4 regions of the Streptomyces sp. NBC_00316 genome follow, and region 1 is predicted to be linked to each of the others. Evidence: riboswitches for the same ligand, from Rfam matches in the RefSeq annotation. Region 1 holds a riboswitch; each other region holds the start of a gene.
What was found. A riboswitch is a leader RNA that binds a small molecule or an ion and turns the genes downstream of it on or off. The one in region 1 is predicted to bind cyclic di-AMP.
Positions count from the first base shown of each region.

Region 2: linked by a shared signal. The riboswitch ahead of OG878_RS06205 (M23 family metallopeptidase) and the one ahead of OG878_RS02930 (transglycosylase SLT domain-containing protein) in region 1 are both predicted to bind cyclic di-AMP.
Region 3: linked by a shared signal. The riboswitch ahead of OG878_RS16450 (C40 family peptidase) and the one ahead of OG878_RS02930 (transglycosylase SLT domain-containing protein) in region 1 are both predicted to bind cyclic di-AMP.
Region 4: linked by a shared signal. The riboswitch ahead of OG878_RS21245 (M23 family metallopeptidase) and the one ahead of OG878_RS02930 (transglycosylase SLT domain-containing protein) in region 1 are both predicted to bind cyclic di-AMP.

Region 1 covers NZ_CP108023.1:646,159-652,061, reverse strand. The annotation lists gene OG878_RS02950 (sugar ABC transporter ATP-binding protein) at 1-354, shown strand, start outside; gene OG878_RS02945 (ABC transporter permease/substrate-binding protein) at 344-2,296, shown strand; gene OG878_RS02940 (ribokinase) at 2,335-3,240, shown strand; gene rbsD (D-ribose pyranase) at 3,237-3,626, shown strand; cyclic di-AMP (ydaO/yuaA leader) riboswitch at 4,026-4,211, shown strand; gene OG878_RS02930 (transglycosylase SLT domain-containing protein) at 4,214-4,960, shown strand; gene OG878_RS02925 (glutamate synthase subunit beta) at 5,072-5,903, opposite strand, start outside.
Region 2 covers NZ_CP108023.1:1,375,003-1,380,905, forward strand. The annotation lists gene OG878_RS06200 (SGNH/GDSL hydrolase family protein) at 1-482, opposite strand, end outside; gene OG878_RS06205 (M23 family metallopeptidase) at 653-1,522, opposite strand; cyclic di-AMP (ydaO/yuaA leader) riboswitch at 1,526-1,685, opposite strand; gene OG878_RS06210 (alpha-galactosidase) at 1,968-4,073, opposite strand; gene OG878_RS06215 (tyrosine-protein phosphatase) at 4,268-5,080, shown strand; gene OG878_RS06220 (DUF6126 family protein) at 5,113-5,283, opposite strand; gene OG878_RS06225 (XRE family transcriptional regulator) at 5,325-5,903, opposite strand, start outside.
Region 3 covers NZ_CP108023.1:3,724,759-3,730,661, forward strand. The annotation lists gene OG878_RS16440 (M23 family metallopeptidase) at 1-947, shown strand, start outside; gene pcrA (DNA helicase PcrA) at 1,156-3,594, opposite strand; cyclic di-AMP (ydaO/yuaA leader) riboswitch at 3,867-4,031, shown strand; gene OG878_RS16450 (C40 family peptidase) at 4,030-5,187, shown strand; gene OG878_RS16455 (hypothetical protein) at 5,280-5,633, opposite strand.
Region 4 covers NZ_CP108023.1:4,774,104-4,780,006, forward strand. The annotation lists gene OG878_RS21220 (SHOCT domain-containing protein) at 1-284, opposite strand, end outside; gene OG878_RS21225 (hypothetical protein) at 454-675, shown strand; gene OG878_RS21230 (SPFH domain-containing protein) at 750-1,946, shown strand; tRNA gene OG878_RS21235 (tRNA-Met) at 2,093-2,166, shown strand; gene OG878_RS21240 (PP2C family protein-serine/threonine phosphatase) at 2,319-3,497, shown strand; cyclic di-AMP (ydaO/yuaA leader) riboswitch at 3,768-3,920, shown strand; gene OG878_RS21245 (M23 family metallopeptidase) at 3,932-5,047, shown strand; gene OG878_RS21250 (aldo/keto reductase) at 5,224-5,903, shown strand, end outside.

The DNA.
Region 1 (5,903 bases):
TCGGGCGGCAACCAGCAGAAGGTCGTCATCGGGAAGTGGTTGCTCGCCGACACCCGGGTGCTGATCCTCGACGAACCGACCCGAGGCATCGACGTCGGCGCGAAGGTCGAGATCTACCAGCTCATCAACGAGCTGACGGCGTCCGGCCACGCGGTCCTGATGATCTCCAGCGACCTGCCCGAGGTCCTCGGTATGAGCGACCGCGTGCTCGTCATGGCCCAGGGCCGGATCGCCGGCGAACTGCCCGCACACGAAGCGACCCAGGACGCGGTGATGGCGCTGGCCGTGACCGCCCCGTCCGTGACAACCACCCCAGATGTGAACGATGAAGTGGAGGGCTCCCGTGGCCACTGACACGATCAAGAGCAATACGGGGGCAAGTGGCGCCTCGGCGCTCCGCCGCATCCTGCTCGACAACGGCGCACTGAGCGCCCTGGTGGTCCTGGTGGTGGCGATGTCGCTGCTGTCCGGCGACTTCCTCACCACCCAGAACCTGCTCAACGTGGGTGTGCAGGCCTCCGTGACCGCGATCCTCGCGTTCGGCGTCACCTTCGTCATCGTCTCGGCGGGCATCGACCTGTCCGTCGGCTCGGTGGCGGCGCTCTCCGCGACCGTACTCGCCTGGATGGCGACGTCGGAGGGCGTCCCCGTGTGGATCGCGGTGATCCTCGCCGTGGTCACGGGCATCGCCTGCGGTCTCGTCAACGGCGCCCTCGTCTCGTACGGCAAACTCCCGCCGTTCATCGCCACGCTGGCGATGCTGTCGATCGGCCGTGGTCTGTCCCTCGTCATCTCGCAGGGCAGCCCGATCGCCTTCCCCGACTCCGTCTCCGTGCTCGGCGACACGCTCGGCGGGTGGCTGCCCGTCCCCGTGCTGGTGATGATCGCGATGGGGCTGGTCACGGCGGTCGTCCTCGGGCGTACGTACATCGGCCGCTCCATGTACGCGATCGGCGGCAACGAGGAAGCGGCGCGGCTTTCGGGCCTGCGCGTCAAGCGGCAGAAGCTCGTCATCTACGCCCTGTCCGGTCTCTTCGCCGCGGTCGCGGGCATCGTCCTCGCCTCCCGTCTGGCCTCCGCGCAGCCGCAGGCAGCGCAGGGGTACGAGCTGGACGCGATCGCCGCGGTCGTCATCGGCGGCGCCAGCCTCGCGGGCGGCGTGGGCAAGGCATCCGGAACCCTGATCGGCGCGCTGATACTCGCCGTGCTCCGCAACGGCCTCAACCTGCTGTCCGTCTCGGCCTTCTGGCAGCAGGTCGTCATCGGTGTCGTGATCGCGCTCGCGGTCCTGCTGGACACGGTGCGCCGGCGGGCCGGCGGTGGGTCCGCGTCGTCGGCGTCCTCGTCCGGTGCATCCGGGCCCCGGGGCAAGGGAGCCGCGAAAATCGCGATCGCCGCGGTGTGCGTGGCGGCCGTCGTCGCGGCCGTGTCGTTCTTCAACTCCGGCAACTCCGGCACGACCACCAAGGTCGGCATGTCGCTCTCCACGCTCAACAACCCCTTCTTCGTCCAGATGAAGGCGGGCGCGCAGGCCGAGGCGAAGGAGGCGGGCATCGACCTCACCGTCACGGATGCGCAGAACGATGCGTCGCAACAGGCCAACCAGCTGCAGAACTTCACCGGCGCGGGTGTGCAGTCGATCATCGTCAATCCGGTGGACTCGGACGCGGTGGGGCCCGCGGTGCGGGCCGCCAACAAGGCCGACATCCCGGTGGTCGCCGCCGACCGAGGCGTCAACAAGGCGGACACCGCGACGCTCGTGGCCTCCGACAACGTCGCGGGCGGCAGGCTCGCCGCGAAGGCGCTGGCCGAGAAGCTCGGCGGCAAGGGCGACATCGTCGTCCTCCAGGGCACCGCGGGAACTTCCGCCAGCCGTGAGCGGGGCAAGGGCTTCAGTGAGGGTCTGAAGGCCTATCCGGGGATCAAGGTCGTCGCCTCCCAGCCCGCGGACTTCGACCGCACGAAGGGCCTGGACGTCATGACCAACCTGCTGCAGTCCCACCCGCACATCACCGGAGTCTTCGCCGAGAACGACGAGATGGCGCTCGGCGCGGTCAAGGCGCTCGGCAGCAAGGCCGGCAAGTCCGTCGACGTCGTCGGCTTCGACGGCACCCCCGACGGTCTGAAGGCGGTCGCCGCGGGCACGCTGTACGCCTCGGTCGCCCAGCAGCCGAAGGAGCTCGGGAGGATCGCCGTGGAGAACGCGGTCGAGGTCGCGCGAGGCAAGCAGGTCGACAGCACGGTCAAGGTGCCGGTGAAGGTCGTGACGGGGAAGAACGTCGCCGACTTCTCCTGACCCGCCCCACCCCTCACGCGAGTGAAAGTAGGACAGTGATGCACGACTACGACCTGCTGGTCGTGGGGTCGGCCAACGCCGACCTGGTGATCGGCGTCGAGCGTCGGCCCGCGCCGGGCGAGACCGTGCTGGGCTCCGATCTGGCCGTCCACCCGGGCGGCAAGGGGGCCAACCAGGCCGTCGCCGCCGCCCGCCTCGGCGCGAGTACCGCGTTGCTGGCCCGGGTGGGCGACGACGCCCACGGGCGGCTGCTGCTGGAATCGCAGCGTGCGGCCGGTGTGGACACCGGCGGTGTCCAGGTCGGCGGGGCGCCCACCGGCGTCGCGCTGATCACGGTGGACCCGTCGGGCGACAACAGCATCGTGGTCTCGCCCGGGGCCAATGCCCGGCTGACCCCCGAAGACGTCCGCGCCGCCGCCGGCCTGCTCGCCGGTGCCCGCGTCGTCTCGGCGCAGCTGGAGATCCCCCTGGGGACCGTGGCCGAGGTGGCACGCACCCGGCCGGCCGGCACCCGGTTCGTACTGAACCCGTCGCCGCCCGCGCCGCTGCCCGCGGACGTGCTCGACGCCTGCGACCCGCTGGTCGTCAACGAGCACGAAGCCCGTTTCATGCTCGGCGCCACGGCCGGGGACCGTCCCGAGGACTGGGCGCGGGGGCTGCTGGCCCTCGGCCCGCAGTCGGTGGTGGTCACGCTGGGTGCGGAGGGCGCGCTGGTCGCCGACGGCCGTACCGACACCGTGGTGCGGGTTCCGAGCCTGCGGGTCGACGCCGTGGACACCACCGGCGCCGGTGACGCCTTCACCGCAGCCCTGGCCTGGCGTCTGAGCCGGGGCGAGGACCTCACGACGGCTGCCGCCTTCGCCGTGCGGGTGGGTGCCGCCGCCGTCACCAGGGAAGGCGCCCAGGAGTCCTTCCCGACCGCCGAGGAGGTCTCAGCGCTGTGAAGAAAGCCGGAATCCTGAACCGCCATCTGGCCGGGGCACTGGCCGAGCTGGGTCATGGTGACGCGGTCCTCGTCTGCGACGCGGGCATGCCCGTCCCGGCCGGTCCGCGCGTCGTCGATCTGGCCTTCCGCGCCGGCATCCCTTCCTTCGCCGACGTGCTCGAGGGACTCCTCGACGAGCTGGTGATCGAGGGCGCCACGGCAGCGAGCGAGGTGGGGGAGGCGAATCCGGAGGCCGCCCGGCTGCTGCAGGAACGCCTGCCCGGCCTTGAGCTCGTCGCACACGACGAGCTCAAGGCGCTGTCGGCGGGGGCACGGCTGGTGGTACGCACCGGCGAGGCGCGCCCCTACGCGAACGTCCTGCTGCGCTGCGGCGTCTTCTTCTGATCCGCGTTCCCCCGATCCGCGCGTCCGCGCAGTGAGACCCGGCACCGCCTCTGCGGTGCCGGGTCTCACTGCGTGCGCAACGATCGCGGCAGATGTGCCGGTATGGGCGATTTGGGGGAGCTGTTCCCTCTGACCCTTGGATTCCACCTCAAGTGGGTTTCGCCTCAGGGTGATTGGTGCCGCGCAAATCGCCCATTTCGGACTTAGTGGTGAGAGTCACGTTTGTGGTGAGGGAGGACTCCGAGCGCTGTCCGGTTCCCTTCTGTGCCAAGAAAACTCACTCCGGGATGTGGCGTCGGCAACACGGATTCCAGTGAATCGATCTTGCAAATGAATTGCGATCGGGAATTCGGGGCTTGTTTCGTCCGGTGTTTCTCGCCTACGGTCACCGTCAATCCGGATGGAACGCCGAATCCTGCCGCCGTCCGGGAACCCAACCCACTTACGTACGGCAGGAGCGGGGGAACCAGGTAAGCCGCCGATCCGGAATCCGGAACGGCTCGGGGTGAAGTCGCATTCATATGCGGCGGGGCATCTCCAGCCCGAACCCGACAGCTCACCTCGTAGGCGACGGAGAGGAATTCGCAATGCCTGCAAAGGGTAACCACCGTCGTCACAAGCCCAATTCGCTGACCCGCGGTCTCATCGCGGTGGGCACGGGCGGCGCTGCTCTCGCGCTTCCGGTGTTCGGCGCAACCGTCGCCTCGGCCGCGCCGGCGCAGCCCGCCGCCGCTCAAAAGGCTGTGGCGCCGACTGCCGTTTCCGTCAAGGGAATTGCTGCGCAGAAGGCCACGCCGACCACCTATTCCGTGATCATAGGTGATTCCCTTTCCAAGATCGCTCGTGCGTATTCCGTGAGCGGCGGCTGGGAGAAGCTGTACCAGGACAATCGACAGGTCATCGGAGCCAGCCCCGACCTGATTCGCCCGGGCATGACCCTGACCATAGGCGCCAAGTCCGAGTCCGCGGCTCCTGTTTCCTCCACTCCGGTTGCCGCGCAGCCCGTCACGTATGCGAACAACCTCGACGGCTGGATCAAGGAGTCGCTGGCCGTCATGGCCAAGAACGGCATCCCCGGCAGCTACGACGGCATCCACCGCAACATCATTCGTGAGTCCTCGGGCAACCCGAAGGCCATCAACAACTGGGACTCGAACGCCGCCAAGGGAACGCCCTCCAAGGGCCTGCTCCAGGTCATCGACCCCACGTTCAAGGCCTACCACGTGCCCGGTACGTCGATGGACATCTACGACCCGGTCGCCAACATCACCGCCGCGTGCAACTACGCCGCCGCCAAGTACGGTTCGATCGACAACGTCTTCGGGGCCTACTGACGCCCGGCCCTGCCGGCACTGATGTACGCCTGACGGGTGGTGAGGGAGAAGTCCCCTCGCCACCCGTCCGGCGTATGTCGCCCGGAGACGCGCGCTCAGCCCCGGAAGCGCTCATGCCACCAGGGGCCGGTCCCCCGGGGCGACGGGCGCAGGCAGCACCGTGGAACCACTCAGGTAGCGGTCCGTCGCGGCCGCGGCGGACCGCCCCTCCGCGATGGCCCACACCACCAGGGACTGGCCGCGTCCCGCGTCACCGGCGATGAACACCCCGTCCAGGCCGGTGCCGGGCGTCCGCCCGGCATGCTGAGCCGTTTCGGCCGTGAAGGCGGCATCCCGGGCGAAGTTCCCGCGGTCGTCCAGTGCGAGCCCGAGCTGTCTCATCAGTCCGGTGCCGCGCTCGGGGCCGTAGAAGCCGAGCGCGAGCAGGACCAGATCCGCCGTGATCACGTACTCGGTGCCCGGTCGCGGTCGTCTGGCCTCGGGCTCCACCTCCACCAGACGTATCCGACGCACATGCCCGGCCAGGTCCCCTTCGAAGCAGAGGGTGGCGGAGGCGAAGACCCGTGGATCCGTTCCCGCACGTCCCCGGGCTTCTTCGTGCGCATGGGAGATCCGGTAGACCTTCGGATACGTGGGCCAGGGCTCGGTGTCCCGCCGGACCTCACCGGGCTCCGGGTTGATGTCCAGCTGCACCACGGACGCCGCTCCCTGGCGCAGCGCGGTGCCCAGACAGTCCGAGCCGGTGTCCCCGCCCCCGATGATCACCACGTGTCTGCCCTCGGCGGAGACGGGGGGCGCGACGTAGTCGCCCTCCCTGACCCGATTGGCCAGGGTCAGATAGTCCATGGCCTGATGGACGCCGTTCAGCCCGCGGCCGGGGACGGGCAGCTCCCGCTGCCCGGTGGCCCCGACGGCGATGACCACGGCGTCGTAACGTCCCGAG
Region 2 (5,903 bases), 730 kb from region 1:
ACGGGAACGCCGCGGGTGTCGAAGCCGGTGGTGACCATGACAGTGCCGACGGACCGGGTCAGTTCGGCGACCGCGCGCTCGAAGCGCTCGGCCACGTCGTCGGGGTCGGTGCCGGGCCGGATGATGTCATTGCCGCCCGCGCAGAAGCTCACCAGATCGGGGGCGAGTTCCTTGGCGCGCGGTACCTGCTCCTCGACGATCTGGTCGAGGAGGCGTCCGCGTACGGCGAGATTGGCGTACCGGAAATTCCCGTGAGCCGGACCGGTGGATCCATCGGTTCCGCCGGTGTCCGTCGCCGCATCGGGGTCGGGGAGCTGGTCCGCGAGAAGTACCGCGAAGCGGTCCGCCCAGCCGACGAAGGTTCCGTCCGGACCCAGGTCACCGACTCCCTCGGTGAAGCTGTCGCCAATCGCTGCGTACGACCCGATCGCGCCATACCGGTTACTGACGCCACGTTGATTTTTTCTCGAATCGTCTGCCACAAGGGCACATCCTGCACCGCCGAATGTGACCTACGCGACCGTAATAAGGGGTTGACGGGAGGTGACATAGACCACCCGGTCAGATTTTGGTAAAGGGGGAATAAGTGAAGGGGCGGTGCACCGCCGCGCACCGCCCCTTCACCCAGCCGTTCGGATCAGGCCCGATCGGATCAGACGTAGATGCCGTGCGAGGCCAGGTAGGCGACCGGGTCGATGTCCGAGCCGTACGCGGGGCCGGTGCGGACCTCGAAGTGCAGGTGCGGGCCGGTGACGTTGCCGGTGGCACCCGACAGGCCGACCTGCTGGCCGACGGTCACGGTCTGGCCCGCCGAGACGGAGAGCGAGGACAGGTGGCCGTACTGCGAGTAGCGGCCGTCGGCGTGCTTGATGACGACCTGGTTGCCGTACGCGCCGCCCCAGCCGGCGGTGACGACGGTGCCGGAGGTGATCGCCTTCACGCTGGTGCCGGTGGCGACCGGGAAGTCGATGCCGGTGTGGCTGCCGCTGGACCAGTTGGCGCCGGACGCACGGTAGTTGGTGGTGTGCTTGCCGGGCACCGGGTGGACGTAGCCGGAGCTGTTGCTCTCGCCGGCGGCGGCCGCGGGCTTGGGGGCGGCCGCAGGCTTGACGGCCGGCGCGGGGGCGGTCGACGGGGCCGCGGCGGACGCCGTGCCGCCGAGGGTCAGCTTCATGCCGGGGACGATCAGGCTCGGGTTCTCACCGATGACCGTGCGGTTGTCCTGGAACAGCTTCTGCCAGCCGCCCTCGACCTTCTGGTCGGCGGCGATCTTCGCCAGGTAGTCGCCGGAGACGACGGAGTACGTCCGGGTCTCGGCCTGCTTCTTCACGACCGGGGCGGCCGGGGCGGCGTTCACCGTGGCGGCGGACTTCGCGGCGGCGGGCACGGCCTGCTCCGCGGCGTGGGCACCGGTGGCGCCGAGCAGCGGAAGGGCGATGACGGCCCCGCCGGCGCCGGCGGCGGCGACGCCACGAGCGATGGTGCTGGACTTCGGACGGCGGTGCTTACCCGATATGGGCATGAAGTATTTCCTCTCCGGCGCCTGCGAGGTGAGCTGTCGGGTTAGGGCTGGAGATGCCCGGTCGCAGGTCGTGCGACTTCACCCCGAGCCGGCCGGATTTCCCGATCGGCGGCTTACCTGGTTCCCCCGCTCCTGCCACGCGATGAGTGGGTGTGAATTCCGGACGGCGGCAGGATTTGGCGGTCCATCCGGATTGACGGTGACCGTAAACGAGCGAGGACGGGCATAACAAGCCTCCGGTTCCGCAACGGAATCGACGCCGGGAAATCGGCGCGGAATTCCGGTCACACTCCGTGGATCAGGGATCTTGGAATTCCGCGCGGCAGACGGATTACCCACCCGCCGCGCCGCCACACACCGTCACGGATATGATCCCGCTCACGAGTCGCCGATCATCTCCCGTTTAAATGGGGCATGTTCCGCTAAATGCACCAATACGGACATGTCATGAACATTCTCCGCGGCGGAGTCTCAGCACCCGCGCGTCCAGGTCCCCCCGCAGCCCCGTGCGGAGCCCCTGATGAAGGAGCACGGAGCCGTGGTGGACCACCCCGGTGTCCACGCAGGTGTACGTCGCCGCGGCGTCGAGTCCGCGCAGCCGCAGGGCCGGTGGGCGCTCCCCGTACCTCTGCGCCTCCAGCCACATGAGCACCACCGTCTCGTCACCGTGCGTGTACTGCACCGCACTGAGACCGCCGCGCGGCGCACGCAGCCGGTACAGCGCCCCGTGCTGCACCACCGGGCGGATCTCCTTGTAGAGGTCCACCCAGCTCCGGGCCTCGGCCAGCTCCTCGTCGCTCCACTCGGTGAGATCCCCGCCGACTCCGAGCACCCCGACCATCGCGCTCACGAAACGGAAGCGCAGCGAGCTGACCCGGTTGTTGAGCTGGACGTTCGGGCTGTCGGTGACCCAGGCGGCCATCACCCGCGCCGGATGGATCTGCCCGAAGCCCTCCTGGATGGCGAGCCGGTCGAGCGGGTCGGTGTTGTCGGAGGTCCACACCTGGTCGGTACGGGCGAGGATCCCCAGGTCGATCCGGCCGCCGCCGCCCGAACAGGACTCGAAGGCGACACCGGGGTGGGCGGCCCGCAATCGGTCGATCAACGCGTACAACGCATCCACATGTGCGGTCCAGAGCCTTTGCGGATACTCCTCGCCCGGCCAGCCCGCATCGGAGAAACAGCGGTTGAAGTCCCATTTCACATAGTCGACCGGGGCACTGGAGAGCAGCGTGTCGAGCTGTTCCCACAGATAGGCCTGCACATCGCTCCGGGCGAGATTGAGCACCAGCTGATGACGGAACTCCGTCCGGGTCCGCCCGGGGAAGTGCTGCACCCAATCGGGGTGCGCGCGATACAGATCACTGTCGGCGTTGACCATTTCCGGTTCGACCCAGATACCGAACTGCATGCCGAGCGCGTGCACTTCGTCGGCGAGGGGCTTCAGCCCACCGGGGAACCGTTCGGGGTTCGGGGTCCAGTCCCCGAGTCCGGCCCGGTCGCTGGTGCGCCGCCCGAACCACGCGTCGTCCACCACGAACAGTTCGACGCCCATGGCCGCTGCACGGACTGCGAGGGCGCGCTGCTGGTCCTCCGCGATGTCGAAGCCGGTCGCCTCCCAGGAGTTGTAGAGCACCGGCCGCAGGCTCGCGGCATCCGGGACGACGTGGGCCAGCTGCCAGGCGTGCCAGGCCCGGCTCGCCCCGCCGAATCCTTCGGGGCTCCACAGGCCGGCGAACACGGGCGTGGTGTACGTCTCCCCCGGTGCGAGCCGCAGCAGCCCGGACTCGTCGTATCCGGCCCCGCCGGTGATCTGCACGAGCCCGTCGGGCAGCTGCTGCACGGCGATCCGCCACGACCCGGACCAGGCGAGCGCACAGCCGTACACCTCGCCGTGCTCCTCGGTGGCGGCTGCGTCCGCGTCGAGCGCCACCCAGGGCAGGGCCTGGTGCCCGGTGTGGCCGCGCCTGCTGGAGAGGACCTTCTCGCCGTAGGTCAGCTCCGATCGCACGAGCTGCGTCTCCGCCGCCCAGCGCCCGTGCAGATGGCTGAGGCGCCAGCCGTCGCGCGCGGGCAGGGTCCAGGCGGCCGCGTCGGCGCGCAGCAGCTCCAGCGGCGGCCCGTCGGGGCCGGCATGGGTGACGGTGGCCCAGCGCTCGATCACATCGGAGTCGTCCCGCATCCGGTAGTGGAGCGTGAGATCGAGCCGCTGCACGGAGTCCGAGAACGCGATACGGAGCTCTTCGCCGTCCACCACGGCCCCGGCGAAGGCCCATTCGGTACCGCGGACCGCGGGGGTGCGTACGGAGAGGGCGGGCCGGACGAACCGGGGGCCGCCCTCCACCGGATACTCCTCACGGCCGTCCAGCGGCGACTCGAAGCCCCGCGCGGGCGGCTCCGGCGCGGCGGCGAGGGTCTCGGCGGCCGCGAGCGAGATGCGAGGCCCCCAGTGCAGATGCAGCAGTTCGTCCCGGTCGGTCAGATGCAGTGCGTAGCTGCCCGCCGCCCCGGTCAGCAGCCAGGTCCGGCCCGTGCCACCCGTCTCGATCATCCCGCCCCCACATTCACACAGTTCCGCACATCATCGAGCGCCTGCAGGTGGCCGGGCAACGCCTGCGCAGTGGGAATTCAGCGGCGTCCCGGCGGAGAACAGCCAAGATGATTGGCTGAGGAATCGATGTCGTATCGTCGCGGGAGTGACCTCGCCGGCGAGCCGCGCCGACGTCAGACACTCCAGGAGCCACCGTGACGCAGCAGGTGCCGCAGGTCCCGTCGACGGAACCCGAACTGGCAGGCGTGCGCAACTTCCGCGACGTGGGCGGACTGCCGACCGTGGACGGCCGCCGGGTGCGGTACGGACGGCTCTTCCGCAGCGGCCACCTCGCGCACGCCACCGACGAGGACGCGGCTTTCCTCGCCGGCCTCGGGCTGCACACGATCTTCGACTTCCGCAATGCGGCGGACCACCGGCTCGACGGCCTGGACGTGGAGCTGCCGGGCGTGCGGAACGTGAGCATCCCGCTCTCGGACCCGGCCGACGGCGCCGAGTTCTGGCGGATGGTCCGCGACGGCGACATCGCGCAGCTGCGCACGATCCTCGGCGACGGCAAGGGCGCGGCCCGGATGACCGCCTCGTACAGGTCGATCGTCAGGGACCGCACCGCCGAGCACAGCCGGGTGCTGCACGCCCTGGCCGAGGACAGTGTCCCCGCGCTGATGCACTGCGCGGCGGGCAAGGACCGGGCAGGTATCTCCATCGCGGTGTCGCTGCTCGCGGTCGGTGTCGAGCGCGAGGCCATCGAGGCGGACTACCTCAAGTCCAACGACCCGCACCGCCGGTACAAGGTGCGCCGCACCGACACCTCGGCGACCGGGATGTCACCCGAGGTGATGGAGCTGCTCAGCCCTCTCTTCGACGCCCGCGCCGAATATCTGGCCCAGGCGTTCACCACCATCGAGGAGACCTGGGGCAGCACCGACCGCTATCTCGCCGAGGGGCTGAAGCTCACTCCGCAGATGCTGGAGCAGCTGCGCGGCCGCCTCCTCGACGAGGCGTAGCCGGACCACCGTCCGGCGGCGGTGGCCGGCGGTCAGCCCTTGCCGGCCACCGCGAAGAGCAGGTAGAGGAAGGCCGCGAAGACATGTCCGGCGACGAGATAGGCGATCAGCCGGATCACCAGGCCGCGCGGGAACTTCCCGTCCTGCGGGCCGTGGTCCTTCCCGGACGGGGTGAGCGGGTCGAAGTTCTCCGAATCGGACATGACAGTCCTCTCTGACGGCTGGACGGCCGGACGGGCCGGTCTCAGCGGCGGTGGATCGCGCTGCCGAGACACAGCTCGACAGTGGGGCTCTGCAGCAGGGTGTGGACGAAGAGGAGCTCGGATCCCTCGCGGTCGACGGCGGTGATCCGGTGCGGGGTGAGCGAGTCGAAGTGGGCGCTGTCCCCGGGGTCGAGATCGTGCACGGTGTCGCCGAGGCTCACCCGCAGTCGTCCGGCAAGGACGTACAGCCACTCCTCGCCGGGATGGACGCGCACGAGTTCGCCCTGGGTGCCGTACGGAACCCGGACGCGCAGCGCCTGCATCGCCCGGCCGGAGCCGCCCGCCTGCTGGTACATCCAGCCGTCGGCAGCGGCACCTTCGAACCTGGCGCCGCGGACGATCGCGTCACGTTCCGGGGACATCTCGCCGAGCAGCTCGGAGACCGTCGTACCGTAGATCCTGGCAAGTGCGAGGAGCATCGGCAGCGACGGCTGCCGGCGGCCCGTTTCGAGCCGGGAGAGATGGGCGGGGGAAAGCCCCGCGCGCTGGGCGGCCGCCTCGAGGGTGAGACCACGGCGGCGGCGCAGATCGCGCAGACGTGGCGCGACCTCGGGCAGCTC
Region 3 (5,903 bases), 3.1 Mb from region 1:
AGGGTTCCTACGATCCGTACGAGCCGTACCGCACCGCCGAGTTCAGCGTCACCGACACCGGTCTCGACACCGCTGACAGGGACGCCGACACCGGCGGGGACACCGACAGCGACGACGACGCCCCGGACATGCACCAGGCGGCCGACCGCACCGCCGCCGACATCCCGCGCCCTGCAACCCGCCCCAGCACCCTTGGCGGCAGCCGCAGTCGGCGGCGCACCCCCGCGAAGCGTTCCGCGCTCCTCACCGTCGCCGTCCCCTCCGCCTGCGTGATGAGCGTGGCCGGTATCGCCGCCGCCTCCGTCAGTGGGCTCGGCAGCGGGAAGGACAAGGCGGACGACACACTGTCGATGGCGGCCGCCGACCCCGGCACCGTCAAGCCGGTCGCCGCCAACAACAAGCTGGACACCCAGCTCGCCAACCTCAGCGCCGACGCGGAGAACTTCGCCGACCGCGCCAGCCGCACCCAGGAGCGCATCGACCTGAAGGAGCGGCAGGCGGCCGAGAAGAAGAAGCGCGAGGAAGAGGCCGCGCGCAAGGAGGCGCTGCGCCCCAAGTTCGTCCTGCCGATCACGCAGCACGGCCTCAGCGCCTACTTCGGCCAGGCGGGCGTCAACTGGATGTCCGTGCACACGGGCATCGACTTCCCCGTCTCGTACGGCACCCCGGTGATGGCCGCGACGGACGGCACGATCCGCACCCAGTGGAACAACGCCTACGGGAACATGGCCATCGTCACCATGGCCGACGGCACCGAGACCTGGTACTGCCACCTCAGCAGCACCAAGATCCGCTCGGGCCCGGTCAAGGCCGGCGACGTCATCGCGTACTCCGGCAACTCCGGCAACTCCACCGGCCCGCACATGCACTTCGAGGTGCGGCCCGGCGGCGGGGCGGCCATAGACCCGCTGCCCTGGCTCCGCAGTCACGGCCTCGACCCGACCTGAGCGACCTGGAGCGGCGCAAGCGGCGGCGACGCCGCATCTCCTGCCGCCGGGGCGGCTTCCGCCCTAGGGGCCTCTCGTTTGGATCATGCTGGGCTCGCGGGGGCCGGCATGCACATCTGCCGCGTTGTCGTCAGTCACCGACGCTCCGCCTTGCAGCTGCACGCACCAGCCCCCGCTCCCTGATCCAGCCTGATCCAAACAAAAGACCCTAGAGCTTCTCCACCGGCGCGTACCGCAGCAGCAGCTTCTTCGGCCGCTCGTCCCCGAAGTCGACCGTCGCCTTCGCCTGGTCGCCGACCCCCTCGACCGCCGTCACCGTGCCCAGCCCGAACTGGTCGTGCGTGACCCGGTCCCCGACCGCCAGCGTGATCGTCGGCTTGTCCGAGGTGCGCCGGGTCGCGAAGCCCGAGGGGCCCGAGCGCGAGCGCGACGAGGACAGCGACGACGTGATCCCCGAGGTCGGTCCGGCCGGGGCCGCCATCGGTCCGGTCCGCTTCCACTGCAGATGCCGGTCCGGGATCTCCTCGAGGAACCGCGACGGCGGGTTGTACGAGGGCTGCCCCCACGCACTGCGCATCGCCGCCCGGGTCAGGTACAGGCGCTCACGGGCCCGGGTGATTCCGACGTACGCGAGACGCCGCTCCTCCTCCAGCTCCTTGACCTGCCCGAGCGCCCGCATGTGCGGGAAGACGCCGTCCTCCATGCCGGTCAGGAACACCACCGGGAATTCGAGGCCCTTCGCGGTGTGCAGTGTCATCAGCGTGATGACGCCGGAGCCGTCCGTGTCCTCGTCGGGGATCTGGTCGGAGTCGGCGACGAGTGCGACCTTCTCCAGGAATTCGGCCAGCGTGCCCGCGCCCTCCTCCTCGCCCCGCTCCTGCTCGAATTCGAGGGCGACGGCGGCGAGTTCCTGAAGGTTCTCGATGCGGGTCTCGTCCTGCGGGTCGGTGGATGCCTGGAGCTCCGCGAGATAGCCGGTCCGCTCCAGGACGGCCTCCAGCACCACTGCGGGGCCCGCGCCGGACTCCACGATCGTGCGGAGTTCCTCCATCAGCGTGTTGAACCGCTTGACGGCGTTCGCCGACCGGGCCGCCATACCGTACGCCTCGTCGACGCGGCGCAGCGCCTGCGGGAACGTGATCTTCTCGCGCAGCGACAGTGCGTCGATCATCGCCTCGGCGCGGTCGCCGATGCCGCGCTTCGGCACGTTCAGAATGCGGCGCAGCGGGACGGTGTCCTCGGGGTTGGCGAGGACTCGGAGGTAGGCCAGGACGTCCCGGACCTCCTTGCGCTCGTAGAAGCGCACGCCGCCGACGACCTTGTAGGGCAGGCCGACGCGGATGAAGATCTCCTCGAAGACGCGGGACTGCGCGTTCGTCCGGTAGAAGATGGCGACGTCTCCGGCCTTGGCGTCGCCCGCGTCGGTCAGCCGGTCGATCTCGTCGGCGACGAACTGCGCCTCGTCGTGCTCGGTGTCGGCGACGTAGCCGGTGATCCTGGCGCCCTCGCCCGCATTCGTCCAGAGGTTCTTGGGACGGCGGCTCTCGTTGCGTTCGATGACCGCGTTGGCCGCGGAGAGGATCGTCTGCGTGGAGCGGTAGTTCTGCTCCAGCAGGATCGTCGTCGCGTTCGGGTAGTCCTCCTCGAACTGGAGGATGTTGCGGATGGTCGCGCCGCGGAAGGCGTAGATCGACTGGTCCGCGTCACCCACGACACACAGCTCGGCCGGGGCGTCGGCCGGTCCGGCCGGGCCCACCAGTTCGCGTACGAGCGTGTACTGCGCGTGGTTGGTGTCCTGGTACTCGTCGACGAGGACGTGCCGGAAGCGGCGGCGGTAGTGCTCGGCGACATCGGGGAACGCCTGGAGCAGGTGGACCGTCGTCATGATGATGTCGTCGAAGTCCAGTGCGTTGGCCTCGCGCAGCCGGGACTGGTACATCGCGTAGGCCTGGGCGAGCGTCTTCTCGAAGCCGTCCGCGGCCTGACCGGCGAAGGTCTCCTCGTCGATCAGCTCGTTCTTCAGGTTCGAGACCTTCGCCGTGAACGCCTTCGGCGGGAAGCGCTTCGGGTCGAGGTCCAGATCGCGGCAGACCAGGGCCATCAGCCGCTTGGAGTCGGCGGCGTCGTAGATCGAGAAGGACGAGGTGAAGCCGAGCTTCTTCGACTCGCGGCGCAGGATCCGTACGCACGCGCTGTGGAACGTCATGACCCACATCGCGTTCGCCCGCGGTCCGACGAGCTGCTCGACGCGCTCCTTCATCTCGCCCGCGGCCTTGTTGGTGAAGGTGATCGCCAGGATCTGGCCGGGGTGCACCCCGCGCTCGGCCAGCAGATGGGCGATGCGGTGGGTGAGCACCCGGGTCTTGCCGGAGCCGGCTCCGGCGACGATGAGCAGCGGTGACCCCGCATGCACGACGGCGGCGCGCTGCTCGGTGTTCAGCCCGTCGAGAAGGGCGGCAGCGTCGATGACGGGGCGGTGGGCGCCGTCCCGGTAGTACGCGTCCCGGGGTGGCGGGGGCGCGTCGAATACGCCCGCGAAGAGGTCCTCCGGCACCGCTTCGGGTGCGGAGTCCTCGGGGGGCGGCGGGGGCTCTTCCTCCGAGTGCTGGAGGCCGGCCAGGAAGCTGTCGTCAAAGAGGCTGCTCATCGCTTGACGAGTCTAGGCCGCCGCACCGACACCGTGCGGGCCGCATGGTGAAGCACGGTGCGTACACGGGCGGACGTGCGAGCACGTACGGAGATCGTCCGGCCACGTCCCGTAAGGGAAGGACGGGCTGCCGGGCCCGTACCGCCGCCCCGTCGCCAAGGTCACGAAAATGTATCGGGCATATCGAACATCAACCTTCACAGCAGCACCATGGGTTGGCTAGCGTGCTCCGACGGGCGGCCCGTCCTCCCTTGAGGCGATCCACGCCGAAACGGGCACCCGCGCCGAATCCGGGCTGCCTTCACGGGAGTTCGGAACCGGGGACCCATACGCACAACCGGGGTGAATCGGTCCATGTCCCCACTCGGACCGTAGGGCAGCCTTCCGTTCCGCCCGAACCCGACAGCTAACCCGGTAGGCGGTCCACGGAAGGAGATGCCTGCCTTGGCGTCGCACCGCAAACCGCGCACCCGGGTGCGCAGCACCACCCCCGCTGTCGGACTCACGACGGCCGCTCTGGCAGGTGTGACCCTGCTGTCCACACAGAGCGCCACGGCCGCCCCGGCCTCGCCGAAGCCCAGCATCGAGGATGTGCAGAAGAAGGTCGACGACCTCTACCGGCAGGCGGGCACCGCGACCCAGAAGTACAACCAGGCGAAGGAGGCCTCCACCGCACAGCGGGGCAAGGTCGACGCCCTGCTGGACGATGTGGCCAGGCGTGCCGACAAGCTGAACGAAGCCCGCAGGGAACTCGGCAACTACGCGGCTGCGCAGTACCGCACCGGCTCCATCGCGCCGACCGCCACCTTCTTCCTGGCCGACGACCCGCAGTCGTACTTCGACCAGAACCAGCTGATGGACCGGATGGCGGGCCGGCAGCAGAAGGCCGTCACGGACTTCCGTACGCAGCAGGCCGCGGCGTCGAAGAAGCGGGCGGAGGCGGTGACGAGCCTGGAGGCGCTCACCGAGTCGCAGGACACCTTGCGGACCAGCAAGGAGAACGTCCAGAAGAAGCTGGGCGAGGCGCGCGCGATGCTGTCGAAGCTGACGGCCGAGGAGAAGGCGCGGCTCGCGGCGCTGGAGCGCAAGAAGGAGGCGGAGGCCAAGCGCAAGGCGGAGGAACTCGCCCGTCAGCAGGCCGAGGCGAAGCGCAAGGCGGACGAGGCGGCGCAGCAGGCCGCATCCGGCAGCGGCACGGGGACGAGCACCGGGACCGGTTCGGGCAGCAGCACCACCACGACGACGACGAAGGGGGAGAAGGCCCTCGCCTTCGCCCGCTCCCAGATGGGCAAGCCGTACGTCTGGGGTGCCACCGGCCCCTCCTCGTACGACTGCTCGGGACTGACCCAGGCCGCCTGGAAGGCCGCGGGCGTCGACATACCGCGCACCACCTGGGACCAGGTCGAGATCGGCACCCGGATCGCGACGGCGGATCTGCAGCCGGGCGACCTCGTCTTCTTCTACGACGACATCAGCCACGTCGGCATCTACGAGGGGGACGGCATGATGGTCCACGCCCCGAAGCCGGGGGCGAACGTCCGCGAGGAGTCGATCTACTACATGCCGATCTACGGCAGCGTGCGGCCCGCCTAGCACGCTCCCCGCAGCGCGGATCCATGCGCTTCATGCGACGAGCCCCTTCGGAAGGATCCGCAGGGGCTCGTCCGTCGGCCGGGAGGACCGGCTCAGGTCCAGAGCGTCGCAATGAAGATGTTGGCGACCGTCAGCCCGCCGACCGCCGCGAAGACGCCCTTCTCGACCTTCTCCTCGTCCCGCTTGACGTAGACCAGCGCGAGGATCACGACCAGGACCGCGAGCTTCACGCCGATCTTGATGTTGTTGACCGGGTGGTCGTCCGCCTGGTTGAGCCCGACCAGCACGACACCGGTGACCAGCATGGTCAGCGCACCGTGCAGCATCGCCGGGACGAAGCGCGCCGTGCCGGCACCCATCGCCTTCATCTGGGTCAGGAAGCCGCCCAGCAGGGAGGCGATACCGATGATGTGCAGCGCGACGAAGACATTGATGAGTACGTCCATGGGGCCGCAGCCTAGCCGGGGCCATATCACCACTCTTCGGCGAGGTGGGGTCTCCTCGGCATTTCAGTCGGGCCTGCACCGGCTGTCTGAACCCGGTGCGGTTTTCCCGGTCACTCGAGGACATCGCCTCGCCAAATTCAGGCAATAGCAGTCATTACGTCTCTCCTCCCTGTCCCGGGTTTAGCGTCCCTATCCAGGTGACCGGCTCACCGCCGCTCCGCACCCGGACGGCAGGCCGGTCACCCCGCCGAAGAGTCCGGTGGCGGGCCG
Region 4 (5,903 bases), 4.1 Mb from region 1:
GTGCCCGCCGCCTCGCGTACGTACGCCTTGAAGGCGGCCTCCCTCTCCTGGACCTCCTTCATGTCGCGCTTCCCCATGGATTTGCCGCGCGCGATCACGTAGACCAGGACGCCGAGGTACGGCACCACCAGGGCCAGGATCAGCCAGCCCGCCTTGGCCCAGCCGCCCAGGTCGTCGCTGCGGAAGATGTCCACGATGACCTTGAAGAGCAGGAACAGCCACATGATCCAGAGGAAGAACCAGAGCATGGTCCAGAAGAGATTGAGCAGGGGGTAGTCGTCCATGTTTCAGCTCCCTGGTCGTCGCCGCGGTTCAGCGCCGAATGACTGAATGCTGAATCAGTCATATCACCACATATGGGCGCCTGCTCGTCGTGGTTCGGCACCGGTCCTCCGGGGGTGCTGCGGAGTACCGTGGAACCGTCGGCGAAGGCGTGGGCGAGTGCGAGGGCGTATGAGAGCCGCAGACGAGTCCGCTCTGAGCCCGGTCGGGGCGGTGGGGCGCGTCACCGTGCCGATCCCGCAGAGCGGCCCGGGCGAAGTGCTGGTGGCCGTGCGGGGCGGTTCGGAGGCCTACACCGCATGGTCGTCGACGTCGATCGACAGGGACGAACGCGTCGTTGTCGTCGACTCGGTCTCGGCGCGCAGCGTGATCGTCGAACGTCTGCCGTCCTGAACCGGGATCCGGCACCGGGGGATGACGCCGGGGGACGACGTCGAGGTGAAATGACGTACGGCAGGAGTCCGCTCATGTTGTTCTGGCACGTTCCCGCCCCCAACGAGGCGATGCTCATCTCCGGATCGAAGCGGCAGACGCAGGACACGCAGTTCCGGATCGTCACCGGCCACGGCAGTTTCGTCGTACCGGTGAAGCAGAAGGCGCGCATGCTCTCCCTGGCGCTGCGCGAGGCCGAGATCACCGAGGACTGCGTCACCCAGCAGGGCATCCGCCTCAACGTCCGCGCGGTCGCCGTCTTCAAGGTCGGTGACGACGCCGTCTCCATCGCCAACGCGGCACGCCGCTTCCTGTCCGAACAGGACCAGATGGAGGAGCTCGCGGGCCGGATCTTCGCCGGTCACCTGCGGTCCATCATCGGCGGGCTGACCGTCGAGCAGATCATCCGGGAACGGAACCGGGTCTCCCAGGAGGTCATCGCTGGCAGCCACGGCGAGATGGAGAAGCTCGGCATCGTCGTGGACGCCCTGCAGATCCAGGAGATCGACGACGCCACCGGCTACATCAGCAACCTCGCCGCCCCGCACGCGGCCGCCGTCGCCAGCCAGGCCCGGATCGCCCAGGCCAGGGCCGACCAGGAGGCGTCCGAGCGCGAGCAGCAGGCCGCGGCGCTCAAGGCCGAGTACGAACGGGACACCGCGATCAAGCGGGCCGGTTTCCTCGCCGAGACCGAGCAGTACAACGCCCGCGCCGCCCAGGCCGGGCCGCTCGCCCAGGCCAGGGCGTCGCAGGAGGTCATCGAGGAGCAGACCGCCCTGGCGGAGCGCCAGGCCGCGCTGGCCGCACAGCGGCTGGAGGCGGAGGTCAGGCGTCCGGCGGACGCCGAGGCGTACCGGCAGCGCACGCTCGCCGAGGCCGCCCGGGACCGGGCGAAGTTCCAGGCCGACGGCAATGCGTACACCGAGCGGACCCTCGCCCAGGCGCAGGCCGACGCCAACACCGCCCGCGCCGCCTCGCTCCGGGACGGAAACCAGGAGCTGATCGCGGCCAACCGCATCGTGGAGAACCTGCCGGCGCTGGCGGACGCGGCGGCCCGCGGGATGAAGGGCGCCGACCTCACCGTGCTCAACGGCACCAACGGGGTCAACGAGATGGCGGCGGGCGTGGTCGGTCAGGGGCTGGCCATCCTCCACGCGCTCCAGCGCAGCACGGGGGCGGGAGCGGGTGCGGTCAACGGGAAGCAGACGCCGCGCATCACCGAATCGAAGTGACCGGGGACCGGCTCCGGGCCGGGTTCGGCAGGGCCTGGGGCGGGCCGGGACGGACAGGATCTCGTGCCCGGGGGCCGGGCGGTTCGGCACTCATTCCTCAATTGGTCAGCAGCCCGTCCCGGATGGCGTAGAGTTGTGTTCACCGACGCGGGGTGGAGCAGCTCGGTAGCTCGCTGGGCTCATAACCCAGAGGTCGCAGGTTCAAATCCTGTCCCCGCTACTGAAATGTCAGGCCCGGCACGCAGCGAGCGTGCCGGGCCTGACGTGTATGTGTCCTCTCCCCCCATTGGCCGACGAGGAGTCGCCGCGTGAGGCCGCTCCGGCGAACCTGGGAGGTCACAGGGCGCACCGGGCAGGAGAACACAGGTGGGGATGGCGGAGAGGCCGAGCGGTGCGCGGGCCCTGGGCGACGGCTGGGCCTGGCAGTTCGTCCGCACGCTGCCGGTCCTGATGATCGTCGGCGGGCTGCTGTTCGACTACTTCACGCCGCCGGCCTTCACCGCCGTGCCGCTGTTCGTGGCGGCCCCGTTGATCGCCGCCCCGTTCGTCTCGCTGGCCGGCACCGTCCGTACCGGCGCGGCCGCGGTCCTCGCCATCGTCGCGCTGCGGACGGCCAGTGGCACGCTGATGCACGTCGTGCCGGTCATCGAGTTCTTCACCGTGCTCACGGTCTCGATCCTCGCCGTCGTCATCAACGGGGTGGTACGGCACAGCAATGAGCAGCTGGCCTCGGCGCGGTTCATCGCGGAGACCGCCATGCGGGCCGTGCTGCCGGCCCCCATGGACCGGATCGGGGGGCTCCGCGTCGCGGCGCGGTACGAGGCGGCCCAGGCGGACGAGTACGTCGGCGGCGACCTGTTCGCCGTGGCCGAGAGTCCGCACGGGGTGCGGCTCGTGGTCGGGGACGTGCGCGGCAAGGGGCTCCAGGCGGTCGAGGCGGTGGCCGTGATCATCGGTGCGTTCCGGGAGGCCGCCGAGCAGGAGGACTCGCTGGAGTGCGTGGCGCAGCGGCTGGAACGGGCGCTGGCGCGGGAGGGGGCGCGGCAGCGCGGTATCGATCCGGTCGAGGGGTTCGTGACCGCCGTGCTCGCCGAGATCCCGCCCGGCGCGGCCGAGGTGCGGATCGTCAACCGCGGCCACCCCGAGCCCATTCTGATCCACCCCGACGGCACACTGGACGTGCTGGTGCCGTCGGTGCCCGCGCTGCCGCTCGGCATGGACCTGGGGGTGTGGCCGGACCGGGCCGACGTATGGGGTCTGGCCGCCGGTGCGACGCTGCTCGCCTTCACGGACGGGCTCTCCGAGGCCCGAGACCCGCAAGGGGTCTTCTACGATCCGGCGGCCCGGCTGCGCGGCCGGATCTTTCCCGGGCCCGAGGAGCTGCTGTCCGCGCTCTCCGACGACGTGCGGCTGCACACCGGTGGCAAGTCCACCGACGACATGGCGCTGCTCGCTGTCGAGCGCCCCGCGGAGGGGCAGCCGGAGCGGCGGACGACGGTGAAGATCGTGGGACGTGATGCGCGTGCGAGCGAAGGAAATCCGAGCCGGTGAGAAGACTCGGCCGAGCCGGTGAGAGGGCTGTGCGGGCCGATGCCACTGTCCGTGACCGAAGGACGCCGCTCCGCATAACATTTGACGCAACGTCAGAAACCGGGTAATGACTGAGAGGCGATCAACTCGCCCGATTCCGCCCGATTGTGTCCCGTAAAGTCCAGGCCAAGGCCGTCAACGATCAGTGGGAACGGCTTGGAATCGGGCCCGTGTGTCTATTAACGTTCGATAACGCAGCGCGGTTGTCCCAGCCGTCGTCAGTGGCGGCACCGTGCGCGAGCGCCGAATTCCGCAAGGGAACCGGGGAACCACCTACATGGGGTGAATCGGACACCTGTGTCTCGTGAGAGGCAGAGGGATCCGTAGGAGACCTTCCTGCTCCGAACCCGTCAGCTAACCCGGTAGGCGAGAAGGAAGGAAAGGAGTGCGCCCCCGTGGCGTCCAACAAGCCTGCCCCCGAAGCCCCCTCCCGGTTCGGCTCCGACTTCGCGAGCGAGTACGGAAACGACCGGAGAACCGAATTCGGCGCCGAGTTCACCACTGACCTCGCGGCCGACGGCTTCGGTGAGAGTGACCGGTCCTGGGAGGAATGGAATCCCACCGAGGAGTCCGTCCGCCCCGTGCGCGGCAGGCATCGCGTCGCCAAGCAGCGCAACGGACTCGCCCGCAGCTCCACGGTGCTCGGAGTCGGCGTCATCGCGGCCGTCGGCGCGGGTGGCATGGCCACCGCGCAGAGCAAGCCGCCGGTCTCCATCTCCCTTCCCGACTCCCTCGCGGACAACCTCCCCGATGCCAAGTCCCTTCCCGGCGTAGGCAGTCTGTTCGCCGACGACTCCGTCGACCAGGCGAAGGCCGCAGACTCCGCGGCCCCGCTCACCAGCGCCGGCATCACCACCGCCGAGGCCGAGCAGGGCGCCACCGACGCCGGCGAGGCACTGCGCGCCCGCATCCTCCAGCAGGCCGAGCAGCAGCAGAACGCCGCCGACGCGGAGGCCAAGGCCGCCGAGGAGAAGGCCGCTGCCGAGAAGGCCGCCGCCGAGGCCAAGGCGAAGCAGGACGCCGCGGAGGCCAAGGCCGCCGCCGAGAAGAAGAAGGCGGAGGAAGCCGCGAAGGCGAAGGCCGAGGCCGAACGGATCGCCAAGCTCGCCGCCTCCTACACCATCCCCACCTCCTCGTACACGATCACCTCGACCTTCGGTGAAGCCGGTTCGATGTGGTCCTCCGGCTACCACACCGGCCTCGATTTCGCGGCGCCCACCGGCACCCCGATCAAGGCCGTCCACACCGGCACCATCAAGTCGGCGGGCTGGTCCGGCTCGTACGGCTACCGCACGGTCCTGGAGCTGGAGGACGGTACGGAGCTGTGGTTCTGCCACCAGTCGTCGATCGACGTCACCGTCGGCCAGAAGGTCACCACCGGTGACACCATCGGCCGCGTCGGCGCCACCGGCAATGTCACCGGGCCCCACCTCCACCTGGAGGTCCACACCCCGGCCGGGACCGGCATCGACCCGATGACCTGGCTGCGCGACAAGGGCCTCACCGTCTGAGCCCGCGCCGGTTCCCCGGCACCCGAACCCCGGCAGTCCTGACGCTCACCCCCCGACGTCAGGGCTGCCGGTCCGGTTTTCGCGGGTCCCGGCGCCTCGCCCTCGCGGGCGGGATGCCGGCTGTGTACATGCCCTCTGCATGGAATAGCGGGCGCGGTGGAATTCGTTGATCCACTATGACTTCTTTCCGTAAGCTCGGCTCTTCCGACCTTCAGGTCTTCCCGCTCGCCCTCGGTGGCAACGTCTTCGGCTGGACCGCCGACGAGGCGCAGTCGTTCGCCGTGCTCGACGCCTACGCCGCGGCGGGCGGCAACTTCATCGACACCGCCGACGCGTACTCCGCCTGGGTCCCGGGCAACGAGGGCGGCGAGTCGGAGACGATCATCGGCAAGTGGCTCGCCGCCCGCGGCAACCGCTCCGACGTCGTCGTCGCCACCAAGGTGGGCTCCCACCCCGCATACAAGGGACTCTCCGCCACGACCATCAAGGCCGCGGCCGAGGAATCGCTGCGCCGGCTCGGCACCGACCACATCGACCTCTACTACACGCACTTCGACGACGAGACCGTCCCGGTCGAGGAGATCATCACCGCCCTCGACCGGCTGGTGAAGGACGGCAAGGTGCGCGCCATCGCCGCTTCCAACATCAGCCCGGAGCGGCTCCAGGCCTCCCTGGACTTCTCGGAACGCGAGGGGCTCGCCCGGTACGTCGCGCTGCAGCCGCACTACAACCTGGTCTCCCGCGACACCTACGAGGGCGAGCTCCAGGAGACGGCCGCCCGCGCCGGGCTCGCCGCCGTCCCGTACTTCGCCCTGGCTTCGGGCTTCCTCACCGGCAAGTACCGCCCGGGTGCGTC